DNA from 4 places in the Buttiauxella sp. 3AFRM03 genome. Region 3 is predicted to be linked to each of the others. Evidence: predicted binding sites of a transcription regulator. Region 3 holds the regulator's gene; each other region holds the start of a gene.
The links. Region 3 encodes LexA, which represses DNA repair genes until DNA is damaged. Its sites were predicted from a motif close to TNCTGTATGTACATACAGNA; they were not measured.
Positions count from the first base shown of each region.

Region 1: the regulator LexA is predicted to act here: its motif matches at 1,877-1,896, upstream of rmuC (DNA recombination protein RmuC).
Region 2: the regulator LexA is predicted to act here: its motif matches at 1,882-1,901, upstream of sbmC (DNA gyrase inhibitor SbmC).
Region 4: the regulator LexA is predicted to act here: its motif matches at 1,186-1,205, upstream of D8682_RS12320 (DinI-like family protein).

Region 1 covers NZ_CP033076.1:2,790,830-2,794,008, reverse strand. Annotated here, with positions in the region: gene D8682_RS14510 (dienelactone hydrolase family protein) at 1-787, opposite strand, end outside; gene udp (uridine phosphorylase) at 1,045-1,806, shown strand; gene rmuC (DNA recombination protein RmuC) at 1,941-3,179, shown strand, end outside.
Region 2 covers NZ_CP033076.1:4,870,561-4,873,739, forward strand. Annotated here, with positions in the region: gene sbcB (exodeoxyribonuclease I) at 1-264, opposite strand, end outside; gene dacD (serine-type D-Ala-D-Ala carboxypeptidase DacD) at 541-1,707, shown strand; gene sbmC (DNA gyrase inhibitor SbmC) at 1,926-2,396, shown strand; gene D8682_RS24190 (FUSC family protein) at 2,487-3,179, shown strand, end outside.
Region 3 covers NZ_CP033076.1:2,685,079-2,688,257, reverse strand. Annotated here, with positions in the region: gene plsB (glycerol-3-phosphate 1-O-acyltransferase PlsB) at 1-524, opposite strand, end outside; gene D8682_RS14030 (diacylglycerol kinase) at 651-1,019, shown strand; gene lexA (transcriptional repressor LexA) at 1,128-1,736, shown strand; gene dinF (MATE family efflux transporter DinF) at 1,805-3,139, shown strand.
Region 4 covers NZ_CP033076.1:2,327,244-2,330,422, reverse strand. Annotated here, with positions in the region: partial or broken gene D8682_RS12325 (replication endonuclease) at 1-1,114, shown strand, start outside; gene D8682_RS12320 (DinI-like family protein) at 1,224-1,664, shown strand; gene D8682_RS12315 (MFS transporter) at 2,318-3,179, opposite strand, start outside.

The DNA.
Region 1 (3,179 bases), 110 kb from region 3:
GTTGCCAGCCATCTTTTGCGGACTCTTCATGATAGCTCGGGCGGTAGTCAGCATTGAACGCATGGCCCGCTTCCGGGTAAACAATGATTTCTGCGTTGGCATTTGCGGCGCGCAGCGCATGACGCATGGTCTCCACAGTTTCAGGCGGAATACTGGTATCTTCTGCGCCATACAATCCCAAAACCGGCGCGTTCAAATTAATGGCAACGTCTACAGGGTAATGCGGTGAATTTAACGACTTTTCGCCGACCAGCTTGCCGTACCACGCTACCGCTGCTTTTAATTGAGGATTATGCGCGGCGTACAGCCAGGTAATCCGTCCGCCCCAGCAAAAGCCAGTCATCATCAGGCGATGAGCATCACCGCCGTTACGAGCCGCCCAATTGGCGACATGATCGAGGTCGGCCAGCACTTGTGCATCAGGTACTTTGGATACCAGCCCGCTGAATAAAGTTGGAATGTCGGCATACTCATTAGGATCGCCCTGACGGAAATAAAGCTCTGGCGCGATGGCGAGATACCCTTCCAGCGCCAGACGGCGGCAAATGTCGCGAATATGTTCATGCACACCGAAAATTTCCTGCACCACAATTACGATAGGCAAAGAACTTGCCGCGTCTTTTGGGCGGGCGTGATAAGCGGGCATATTCTCGCCCCGGGTGGGAATCGAGGTTTCCCCGGCCTGAATTGCGTCATCTGGGGTATGCAGTACTGTTGAAGCAGGTGGGGAGGTCGCTGGCGCAAAATTCCCGCCCGGCAAATGACCTGTGGCTTGTTCTTCTTTCATTAGCATTCTCCTTTTTGATTAGCGCAGTGCGATAACTATAGCCAGGATTTATTTAGGCTAATCTCCAGACTAAAATGTTTTCGCTGTCTGAAAAAGGAACAGGTAGCACGCTTAAATGTGACAGGAGTCACCAAAAAATATGAAATTGATGTAATTTGTTTCATTCAAAGTGAAATGCGTCACGAAATTTTTTGCAGGGGTTCTGTAAAGTACCTTCTTGAGGCGCAAGCCAATCTATTCAACGCAGGAGTTCTGTTATGTCCAAGTCTGATGTTTTTCACCTCGGCCTAACCAAAAGTGATCTGCAGGGGGCAACACTTGCCATCGTCCCGGGCGATCCTGAGCGAGTTGAAAAAATCGCTGTGCTGATGGACAAGCCGGTCAAACTGGCTGCCCACCGTGAATTTACTACCTGGCGTGCGGAATTAGACGGCAAGCCAGTTATCGTGTGCTCTACCGGTATCGGCGGCCCGTCTACTTCAATCGCTGTGGAAGAACTGGCACAACTGGGTATTCGTACCTTCCTGCGTATCGGGACGACAGGCGCTATTCAGCCGCATATTAATGTTGGTGATGTTCTGGTGACCACCGCGTCTGTGCGCCTTGACGGTGCCAGCCTGCACTTTGCACCAATGGAATTCCCGGCAGTTGCAGATTTTGCTTGTACCACCGCACTGGTTGAAGCCGCGAAATCTATCGGCGCGACCACGCACATTGGCGTGACGGCATCTTCTGATACCTTCTACCCGGGTCAGGAACGCTACGACACCTTCTCAGGCCGCGTTGTTAACCGCTACAAAGGCTCCATGGAAGAATGGCAGCAGATGGGCGTGATGAACTACGAGATGGAATCTGCGACCCTTCTGACCATGTGTGCAAGCCAGGGCTTGCGTGCGGGTATGGTTGCTGGTGTGATTGTAAACCGTACTCAGCAAGAGATCCCGAACGCTGAAACCATGAAGAAAACTGAAAGCCATGCGGTGAAAATCGTCGTGGAAGCAGCTCGTCGCCTGATCTAGTCCCCCAAAGCCGGTGCAAGCCGGCTTAATTTTTACGCTTTGCGTAACACCTCGCAGGAAATCCCTTTTCATCTGGACATTTATACAGCAGAATTTTATTTTGCTGGGGTTTGGCATGGCTTGTAGGAGTGACTGTGGATCTTTCTATTTTATTCGGCATCGGCGTTACGCTGGTGGGGGTTTTGACGGGTTGGTTGCTGGCAAGTTTGCGGGCTGCCGGGCGGCAATCCGCACTGCATGAAGAACAACGAGAAATCTACGGCGAACTGACTGCGGCCCGGCAAGAGTTGCAGCAAAATCAGCACTGGAAAGCGGAGTGTGAGCAGCTTAATCGCGAGCTACGCACCCAGCTCGAAATCAACAGTGCGCAAGAAGCTGATATTCGCGAACTCTCCACATTGCTGGAACAAACCCGCCTGAATGCCGATGACAAACATCGCCAGATGCTCAACAGCGAGCAGCGCCTCAGCGAACAGTTTGAAAACCTCGCTAACCGTATTTTTGAGCAAAGTGGCCGCAAAGTTGAAGAACAAAACCGCCAGAGTTTGAACGGATTACTGTCGCCGCTGCGTGAGCAACTGGATGGTTTCCGCCGCCAGGTTCAGGAAAGCTTTGGCCAGGAGGCTCGTGAACGCCACACGCTGACCCATGAAATCCGCAGCCTGCAACAGCTGAATGCCCAAATGGCGCAAGAGGCACTGAATCTCACCAAAGCCCTGAAAGGGGATAACAAAACTCAGGGCAATTGGGGCGAAGTGATCTTGACGCGGGTGTTGGAGGCGTCAGGTTTACGCGAAGGTTATGAATACGAAACACAGGTGAATATTCAGCTCGAAAATAACAGCCGTATGCAGCCTGATGTGATCGTGCGTTTGCCACAGGGTAAAGATGTGGTGATCGACGCCAAGATGACGTTAGTGGCCTACGAACGTTATTACAACGGTGACGATGAACTGACCCGTGAAAGCGCCCTCAACGAACATATTGCCGCCATGCGTAACCATATTCGCATGTTGGGCCGTAAAGATTATCAGCAGTTGCCGGGGTTGCGTTCGCTGGATTATGTATTGATGTTCATTCCTGTCGAGCCTGCGTTTTTACTGGCAATTGACCGCCAGCCTGAACTCATCAGTGAAGCGCTCAAAAATAACATTATGCTGGTCAGCCCGACGACCTTGCTGGTGGCGCTACGAACCGTTGCCAATTTGTGGCGTTATGAACACCAAAGCCGTAATGCGCAACAAATTGCCGAACGCGCCAGTCGCCTGTATGACAAAATGCGCCTCTTTGTTGATGATATGTCTGCGATAGGCCAAAGCCTGGATAAAGCCCAGGATAACTATCGGCAGGCGATGAAAAAACTCTCATCAGGC
Region 2 (3,179 bases), 2.2 Mb from region 3:
GTGGATGCGTTTTGCAAAATCCGCTTCGTTGACGCCACGCGCCAGCGCTTGTTGCGGAGTAATGCCGGTAATCATCACGGCTTCTGGCTGTGGCAGATAGTCATCCGCCGGTTTGCAGTAAAAAACTTCCGGTTCGCCAATCACGTTAAATTCAGCATCGGTACGAATAGCCGCGAATTGCGCCGGGCGGTCGAGCGATGGACTTTTACCGAAGGTTTCATAATCATGAAAAAGGAAGGTCGGTTGTTGCGTTGTCTTATCCACGGTTTACTCCCGCCCTTGAGTGTTGTTTAACGTACTGTTATTAAACTGAAATCCCACTAAAACCCTCTCCATGTGCCAATCATTGTTATCAGGTACTGCAACCGCCAATGGTAAACCATTAACCGCCCTGCAAGAAGTCTTCGCGATGACGGAATAGTATATTCCTCAACTGTATGCGAGCGCTCTCATTCATATCTTTTTGCAATTTAATTGCGAAAAAAGTCGCAAACTGCAGTAAAAGTGGCGGCTGAATTTTTTGTTACTGAGGGTATATCGTTGAAGATCCGTCTGTTTGTTGTCTGTTCCTTGCTGTCACTTTCTGCTCACTCCGCTTTTGCCGACGATACCTTTTTTAATGCGCCACCCCCTCCACAAATTCAGGCGGGCTCTTGGGTATTGATGGATTACACCACCGGGCAAATTCTGGCAGCGGAAAATGAGCATGTGCGACGCAACCCGGCGAGTCTGACCAAGCTGATGACCGGATACGTGGTCGATCGTGCCATCGACAGTGGCCGCATCACGGCAAACGACATGGTCACTGTCGGCAAAGATGCCTGGGCAAAAGGTAATCCGGTATTTGATGGCTCGTCGCTAATGTTCCTGAAAGCGGGTGACCGACTGACAGTCCATGACCTCAGCCGCGGGTTAATTATTGATTCAGGGAATGATGCTTGTGTTGCTCTGGCAGATTACGTCGCCGGTGGGCAGCCACAATTTGTAGCGATGATGAACAAATACGTGCAGCAGCTCCGCCTGCGCGATACCCACTTCGAAACGGTTCATGGTCTGGATGCACCTGGCCAGCACAGCACAGCCTATGATCTTGCGGTACTTTCGCGTGCAATAATCCACGGTGAACCCGAGTTTTATCACATGTATAGCGAGCGCAGCCTCACCTGGAATGGCATCACGCAACAGAACCGTAATGGTTTGTTGTGGGACAAAGGGCTGAATGTGGACGGCCTGAAGACCGGCCATACTGCGAGCGCTGGCTTTAATCTTATTGCGTCAAGCGTGGTCGGTGAGCGCCGTTTAATTGCGGTGGTCATGGGCGCTGAAAGCCCGAAAGGGCGCGAAGATCAGGCGCGGAAATTACTGCACTGGGGCCAGGATAATTTCGATACCGTACAGGTTCTGCATAAAGGCAAAAAAATTGGTACTGAGGCTATCTGGTACGGTGATAAAAAACAGATCGAAGTTGGTACAAATCAGGATGTTTTTTTGGCGCTGCCAAAATCTGAAGTCCCTAACATCAAAGCTAAATATGTCCTCGACAAGCAAGAGATCGAAGCGCCGATTGCTGCCAACCAACATGTGGGTGAAATCGAGCTTTTTGATCGCGACAAGCTGATTGCCCACTGGCCGTTGGTGACGCTAACGGGCGTCAAAAAGGGCAGCACATGGTCGCGGTTTAGCGACTATCTGAGCCACAAATTGTAATTCCTTAATCAGTGTTAAAAGGGTCGACAGTCATGTCGGCCCTTTTTTTCATCTGAACGGCTGGTCTGTACTACGATCTACAGGCGGATCTACAGGCGAAAGTTTTTCAAAAAGCGATCCTGCTCGCAAAGTAACCACATCACCCTGACAATGGATTGTTTCCCTGCACAAGAGTGGTGTATAAGCATACAGTGTTTTTAAATCTGTCAGGAGGTCATATGGAATTTAACGTACAACAAGTGAATGAACGTAAAGTCGCTGGTTTTCATATGGTTGGGCCGTGGGAACAAACGGTCCATCAGGGCTTTGAGCAACTTGCCCTGTGGGTCAAAACCCACCAGATAGCCGGGGAAGAATGGCTGGCGGTTTATTACGACAACCCCGACGTTGTACCCGCAGAAAAACTGCGCTGCGACACCGTGGTCTCGGTGGCTGAAAACTTTACCGTGCCGGATAACAGTGAAGGCGTGATTGTGACGAGCATCCAGGGCGGCCAGTATGCGGTGGCACGCGCCCGGGTTGATGACAACGACTTTGCCAAGCCGTGGAATCTGTTTTTTGACAGCGTCCTTGCTAATAATAGCTACCAGATAACCGGAAAACCCTGCTTCGAACACTATCTTAACGATGGTTCAGAAAGTGGAGTCTGGGAAATAGACATGTATATTCCGGTGGCAGATCAAGTCTGATGCTAAAGGGGGCTTATGCCCCCTAACTTTGTGATGTTCATTCCATAAAAACAGGTACAATCCCGTTTTTTATTTTCTGGGGAACTGAGTGTGCGTCCTGACAAATCACTAAGCCCATTTGAGATCCGCATATACCGCAATTACCGTATCGTGCATGGGATCCGCATCGCACTGGCTTTTATTCTCACCTTTCTTATTGTTCATCTTCTGAAAGTGCCCGAAGGGACATGGCCGTTGATCACGCTTGTGGTGGTCATGGGGCCGATCTCTTTTTGGGGCAACGTCGTGCCACGCGCCTTTGAGCGAATTGGTGGGACGATATGCGGTGCAGTCATGGGACTTGTGGCGCTGAAACTTGAGCTGTTCTCGCTACCGCTGATGTTGGTGTGGTGTGCCATTGCCATGTTCATCTGCGGCTATCTGGCGCTGGGGAAACGCCCGTATCAGGCTCTGCTGATTGGCATCACCCTTGCGGTGGTGGTTGGCGCACCGGCAGGAGACATGGAAATTGCCCTTTGGCGCAGCGGCGATGTCATCTTCGGCTCGTTGCTGGCGATGTTATTTACCAGCATTTATCCGCAGCGCGCCTTTATCCACTGGCGCATACAAATGGCGAACTTCGTCACTGCCTTTGGTCGGGTTTACAACGCGGGCTTCTCACCTAATTTATTAGAGCGCCCAAGGCTTGAAAAACACTTACACAAAGTGTTGAGTGATGTCGTAAGAATGCGTGCACTCATCGGGCCAAGCAGCAAAGAAACGCATATTCAAAAGTCTATCTTC
Region 3 (3,179 bases):
TGGCGCAGCGAAACCGGAGCGGAGAAACGCACAAAGCTGTCGCGCCCAAGCCAGGAAACAGCGAAAAATTTCTGGACGCCGTTCAGCATCTTTAATGGCGGATTCACTTCGCCTTTTTCGCGCCCAGGGGAGCGGCCAAACATCACCGATACTGGCACCATCTGCACATCCAGATTTGGATTGCTGCGGTGTAAGTCGAGGTAATCGTGGAACAGTTTGATCGACTCTTCTTTTGGCGTGTAATAAGTGAAAACACGCGGGCCGCCATGGATAAAGACATAGCGCGGCAATACCGCACCGTCGATTTCTAACGGCTCGAGAGGGTCGGGCAAGTTATGCGCGAGACATTGTGCGCGCAGCGTTAATAAGTCCGCCTTGGAGTTATACGGCAGGACATACATAATCGGGCGTGTGGGATCTAAGCCCAGTTCGGCTTGTGGATCTGCCGGAATGGACTTGCTCTTTACCAGAACGCCTAATGGTAAATTAAGTAATTTGTAGTAGATTCTTGGCCAGCCTGACATAAACGATGTAAAGCCTCAGGTTAATGATGCAAATTCGCCGCAAGAATATCAGAATCTGGCTCAGATTTCTGTGGCGTTGCAATATAGATAAGCATTGACCCAAATAATTTGAAAAGGTTTCCCAAAATGGCGAGCAGTACCACTGGACTTACCCGTATCATCAAAGCCGCAGGCTACTCATGGAAAGGGCTCAAAGCAGCCTGGATTAACGAAGCGGCTTTCCGCCAGGAAGGGGTTAGCGCGCTCATCGCCATCGCCATCGCCTGCTGGTTAGATGTTGACCCTATCACCCGTATTTTACTGATTGGTTCTGTTGTGCTGGTCATGATTGTCGAAATTCTCAATAGCGCTATCGAGGCGCTTGTTGACCGTGTTGGTACCGATTACCACGAGCTTTCAGGACGGGCCAAGGACATGGGGTCTGCTGCCGTATTAATCGCCATTATCCTCGCAGTTATTACCTGGATCACACTGCTTTGGCCGCATTTGCGATGATCTTTCCAGAATAGTTAAGTCCCTGGTTTTTTGCTCAATTTGTGGTTCCAAAATCGCCTTTGACTGTATATACTCACAGCATAACTGTATAAACACCCAGGGGGCGGAATGAAAGCGTTAACTACCAGGCAGCAAGAGGTGTTTGATCTTATTCGGGATCATATCAGCCAGACCGGCATGCCACCGACTCGTGCCGAGATTGCTCAACGTCTGGGGTTCCGTTCTCCGAACGCCGCTGAAGAGCACCTGAAAGCACTTGCCCGTAAAGGCGTCATTGAGATTATCTCTGGTGCGTCGCGCGGTATCCGCTTGCTGGTGGAAGAAGTTACCGGTATTCCGCTGGTTGGGCGTGTTGCTGCGGGGGAACCACTCCTTGCACAACAGCACATCGAAGGCCATTACCAGGTTGACCCATCACTGTTTAAACCAAATGCCGATTTCCTGTTGCGCGTTAGCGGGATGTCTATGAAAGACATCGGTATTATGGACGGCGACCTGCTTGCAGTTCATAAAACTCAGGATGTGCGTAACGGCCAGGTTGTGGTGGCGCGTATTGACGACGAAGTGACTGTTAAGCGCTTAAAGCAGCAGGGTAATACCGTTCATCTTCTGCCTGAAAATAGCGAATTTGAACCTATTGTGGTTGACCTGCGCGAACATAGCTTCTCTATTGAAGGGTTGGCGGTTGGGGTAATTCGCAACGGCGACTGGCTGTAAACTTCTCCAGATGATGCGCTTTAATGCGCATCATCGTCTTAATTCTCTTATCTCTTCCTGGATTGGCCATGCGATTTTTCTCGACGGCTGACAGAGCTCTCTGGCGCCTCGCCTTACCCATGATTTTTTCCAACATCACCGTGCCTTTACTGGGCCTTGTTGATACCGCGGTAATTGGTCATTTGGATAGCCCTGTTTATCTTGGCGGTGTCGCTATTGGTGCGACGGCAACCAGCTTCTTATTTATGCTGTTGTTGTTTTTGCGCATGAGCACCACCGGTTTAACTGCCCAGGCATTTGGTGCCAATAATCCCTCTGCTTTAGCGCGTGCACTGGTTCAGCCCTTGCTATTGGCGTTAGGAGCAGGGGTGGCGATCGTCTTACTGCGTGAACCGCTGATATCCCTGGCCTTGCATATCGTCGGCGGCAATGAAGATGTTTTGTTGCAGGCCCGGCGATTCCTTGAAATACGTTGGCTTAGTGCGCCAGCCTCGCTTGCCAACCTGGTCTTGTTGGGCTGGTTGTTAGGTGTTCAGTATGCGCGTGCGCCAGTTATCTTGCTGGTTGTCGGAAACGTACTGAATATCGTGCTGGATGTGTGGCTGGTTATGGGGCTACACATGGATGTTCAGGGCGCGGCACTCGCCACCGTCACCGCAGAATATGCGACGTTTATCATTGGTTTGCTGATGGTGAAAAAGGTCATGGGTTTGCGCGGAATCAGCTTTGAGATGCTCAAAGAGTCCTGGCGCGGGAATGTGCGGCGTCTGCTGGCACTCAATCGCGACATCATGCTGCGCTCGCTGTTGCTACAGGTCTGTTTCGCCTCAGTCACTATCTTTGGCGCGCGGTTAGGTAGCGAAATCGTCGCGGTTAACGCCGTGTTGATGACGCTATTAACCTTCACCGCCTATGCGCTCGATGGGTTCGCCTATGCCGTTGAAGCCCATTCCGGGCAGGCGTTTGGCGCTAAAAACCGTGGTCAATTGCTCGAAGTATGGGGCGCTGCATGTCGCCAGGCGGGCTTAGTCGCTCTTATGTTCGCCGCTGTGTATGCGCTGTTTGGTGAGCACATTGTTTCGCTTCTTACCTCTATCCCTGAATTGCAGCTACAGGCAGACCGCTACTTGCACTGGCAGATTGTTTTGCCCGTTGTTGGTGTCTGGTGTTATTTGCTGGACGGCATGTTTATTGGCGCAACGCGAGGTACGGAAATGCGCAACAGCATGGCGGTTGCGGCATTGGGATTTGGGCTGACGTTGCTCACCGTGCCTTATCTGGGAAATCATGGTCTGTGGTTATCCGTGGCTGTGTTCCTGGCTTTGCGCGGACTGTCTTTGGGATGGATTTGGCGTCGCCATTGGCGGGATAACAGCTGGTTTCCGGCTGGAACTCCTGGTTAGTTACAGCTCATAGTTAGTTACAACTCATAGTTAGTTACAA
Region 4 (3,179 bases), 360 kb from region 3:
GCCGCATCATGATGGCACACCTCACTGGCACATGCTGATATTCATGCGCCCCGAGGATGTTTCTCGCGTGCGCGCCGTGATGCTGAAATATGCGCATCAGGAAGATGCCGCAGAGCTGGTGAGTGATAAAGCCCGTAAAGCTCGCTTTCATGCCGAAGCTATCGACCCCGAAAAAGGCAGCGCCACTGGCTACGTGGCGAAATACATCAGTAAAAACATTGATGGTTTTGCGCTGGATGGTGAACGTGATGACGAAAGCGGTGAACTGTTAAAAGAAACGGCTCCGGCTGTTGCTGCCTGGGCGGCTCGCTGGCGTATCCGTCAGTTTCAGTTTGTGGGCGGTGCGCCGGTGACGGTTTATCGTGAGCTGCGAAAAATGGCTGACAGCGAGACCGCTCACGCGCTCAGTATTGAGTTTGCTGCGGTACATGATGCGGCTGATGCGGGTCAGTGGGCGGAATACGTCAATGCACAGGGTGGCCCGTTTGTTCGGCGTGATGAGTTACAGGTGCGCACCTGGTATGAACCAGCCGAAACCCTCAATGAATACGGTGAGGAATGCACGCGTATTAAAGGTGTGTTTGATACCACCGTCGGCAGTGACACCCCGATTTTAACCCGCCTCATCCAGTGGAAGATTGTCCCGAAACTCGCCCTTGATTTTGACGTTGACCTTAAGGGCGATCCTTCGCCCTCTCGGAGTTCTGTCAATAACTGTACGGGAAGCGAAAGCGACCTACCGGAGTTGGATTTATTAAATCCACTTAGTCGGCGTGAAAAACGAGAGTTGACGAACCGAATAAGAAAGCCCAAATTGCCTACCGGAAGAAAATTTATTCACGGACTGGATGAGCAGAACGGTGTGATAGAAAAAACGGTCAGCGAGATACATTTGACCACTGGCGTTACCATTAGCCGGGGCGAAGCGTTGCACCTGATTGCCGGTGGTCGCAGTAGCTTTGATGGTAAATGGCTGAAAGGTTCGGCCACTGGAGAAATCTTTTCCGCTGCTCCATCCCAACATGCAAAGGCCAGGAAATATTATGCAAAAGCTCAGGAAATCGTAAGTCGTGTAACGGATTTAGCAGAGTCAGTTATGAAAAAATGCCATTAATATTCATCTTTATCATGCACATACAATGTCTTTCTTGATGATTTCATTTCGCACATTCAGTTAATTTATGCTACTGTGTTTATATACAGTGTCTCGTAATGGAGGATGTGTGGATAGAGAGTTGAATGAGCACGTTATGATTGAGCGGGTCGAAATGATTGCGCGTCTAACGGCTGAAGGCGCTTGTCAGGAAAGAGACCGTGAAATTGCCTTGAATTTAATTGCTGAAATTGCGAGGGGGAACTTATTAAAAAGTGACTCTTTTTCAGTGGTTTTTGCTCCGACGCCCTTTGAAGAAAAATTAAAACGAGTGGGGGAGGTAAGAGTAAACATCACGTTGGATAAAGACCAACAAATTGGCCAGCAGATTGTAGATGCTTTCCAAGGCGAGTTGACCAGGCGAATACAGTCTGTTTTCCCATCAACGCATGTCGTAGTCAAAAAAGGTTCGACGACAGGCATAGAGTTGGTGGGGTTTGATAAGGATTCTGACCGTGAGGCGCTGGATAATATACTTCAGGAAGTTTGGGAAGATGAGAGCTGGCGTTAGTTACTGAAAATGGTACAAACCTTGATCCCATGTTTGATAGCATGGGATTGTTTGTATGGGGATTACATACATAGGAAAATCATGGGTACCGTAATATGTATTAGCTCAGATTTTGTCTGACTCTGTTACAGCCTACGAGCTTAACCTAATCTGACAGGCAGCTTTTTGCTGTGAGTTCAATTGGTCGATGCAACGCTAGAAAACAACTGCAATATCACTATTAATTCGGTTAATAAGTTAACCAACTTAGTTTAAGTAAAGCTGTTAAAGGGGTTTGAGGTCCAATGGAACGAAAACGTACGTTTGTGAAGTAACTGCCTGATATATCAAAACATAATGGACATAGAAAAATGCCCTTAAAATGGTGTCTTTTTAATCGAAAATGGTATTTAACGGACAGCGTTGTCTACTAATCGATTTTTCAGACGTTCATTTTTCGCTTACCGTACGTTTTCGTACGGTTGTCCCTCAACCCCTCCACTGCTCCCGAACCTCCTATATAGAAAGGGCGAACCAGGCTTAATACATAAGGGACCGAAGCTAAAGGAGATGTTACTGTCGCATTTGTTCCCATTAGGCTGGGAGCAAAAAAAGTCCCACTCATAGAGCGGGACGGTGACTTAGTGGCAGGTAAATACGGGCGTTTATTCAGATTAAGCGGGATTAATAGCAGAGGCCAGTTCAGCGGAAGGGAGCATTTTTTTGCAAATATCGCTGTTCCCCCAGCATTGCTCGTAAGGATATCCAACCAGCGTTTCAATAATTTCACGCACGTCCGGTTTGATATCTTTGATGGCGCCGCCGGCTTTGATGCGCGCGACTTCTTCTAACACAACCTTATGTGTTTTGCGGTTAAGCGTCATCTGGCGGCTGAAGATAATAGCGACCAGAGCCAGTACAACAACACCGCCAAAGAATACCCAGGATATGGCATTGATAGCACTTTCAGGCTGAGTATGTGACTTGGACTGGAAACCGTAATAACTCAGAATAGCCCCCATCGAAAAGACGATAATCGAGCGTGTAATTTTGCCCGAGAACGTCATTGCCCCGGCATAAATCCCTTCGCGGCGGCGCCCGGTGAAGACTTCGTCCACATCGGCCAGGAAGGTGTAAACAGTCCATGGGATGTAATACACACCACCAGTACCTAATCCAAAGATCACGGTAATACCGATGATTGCAATGGTGGCAATGTGTGCTGGCAAGTTAAAGAAGTGCAACAAGGAATAGCAACACACGGCGAAAATAACGATGCTGAGTGCCCAGGTATAAGGCTTGCTAAAGCCGCGCTTCACACAAATTGCGATAAAGATGGCGGTGGAGATTAACTGTAGAATGGCGTTTAAGCTGTTTAAGCCTGCAAGAATCGCTGGATCGTATTGCAGAACAAAAATCACATAATAGGTGAATACGGAAGCGAACAACCATTCCGCACCAAAACCAAACAGGTACATACCTAGGTGCTTACGGAAAACGCGTAAATAGAACGTGGACTGCATATCACGTGCAAGC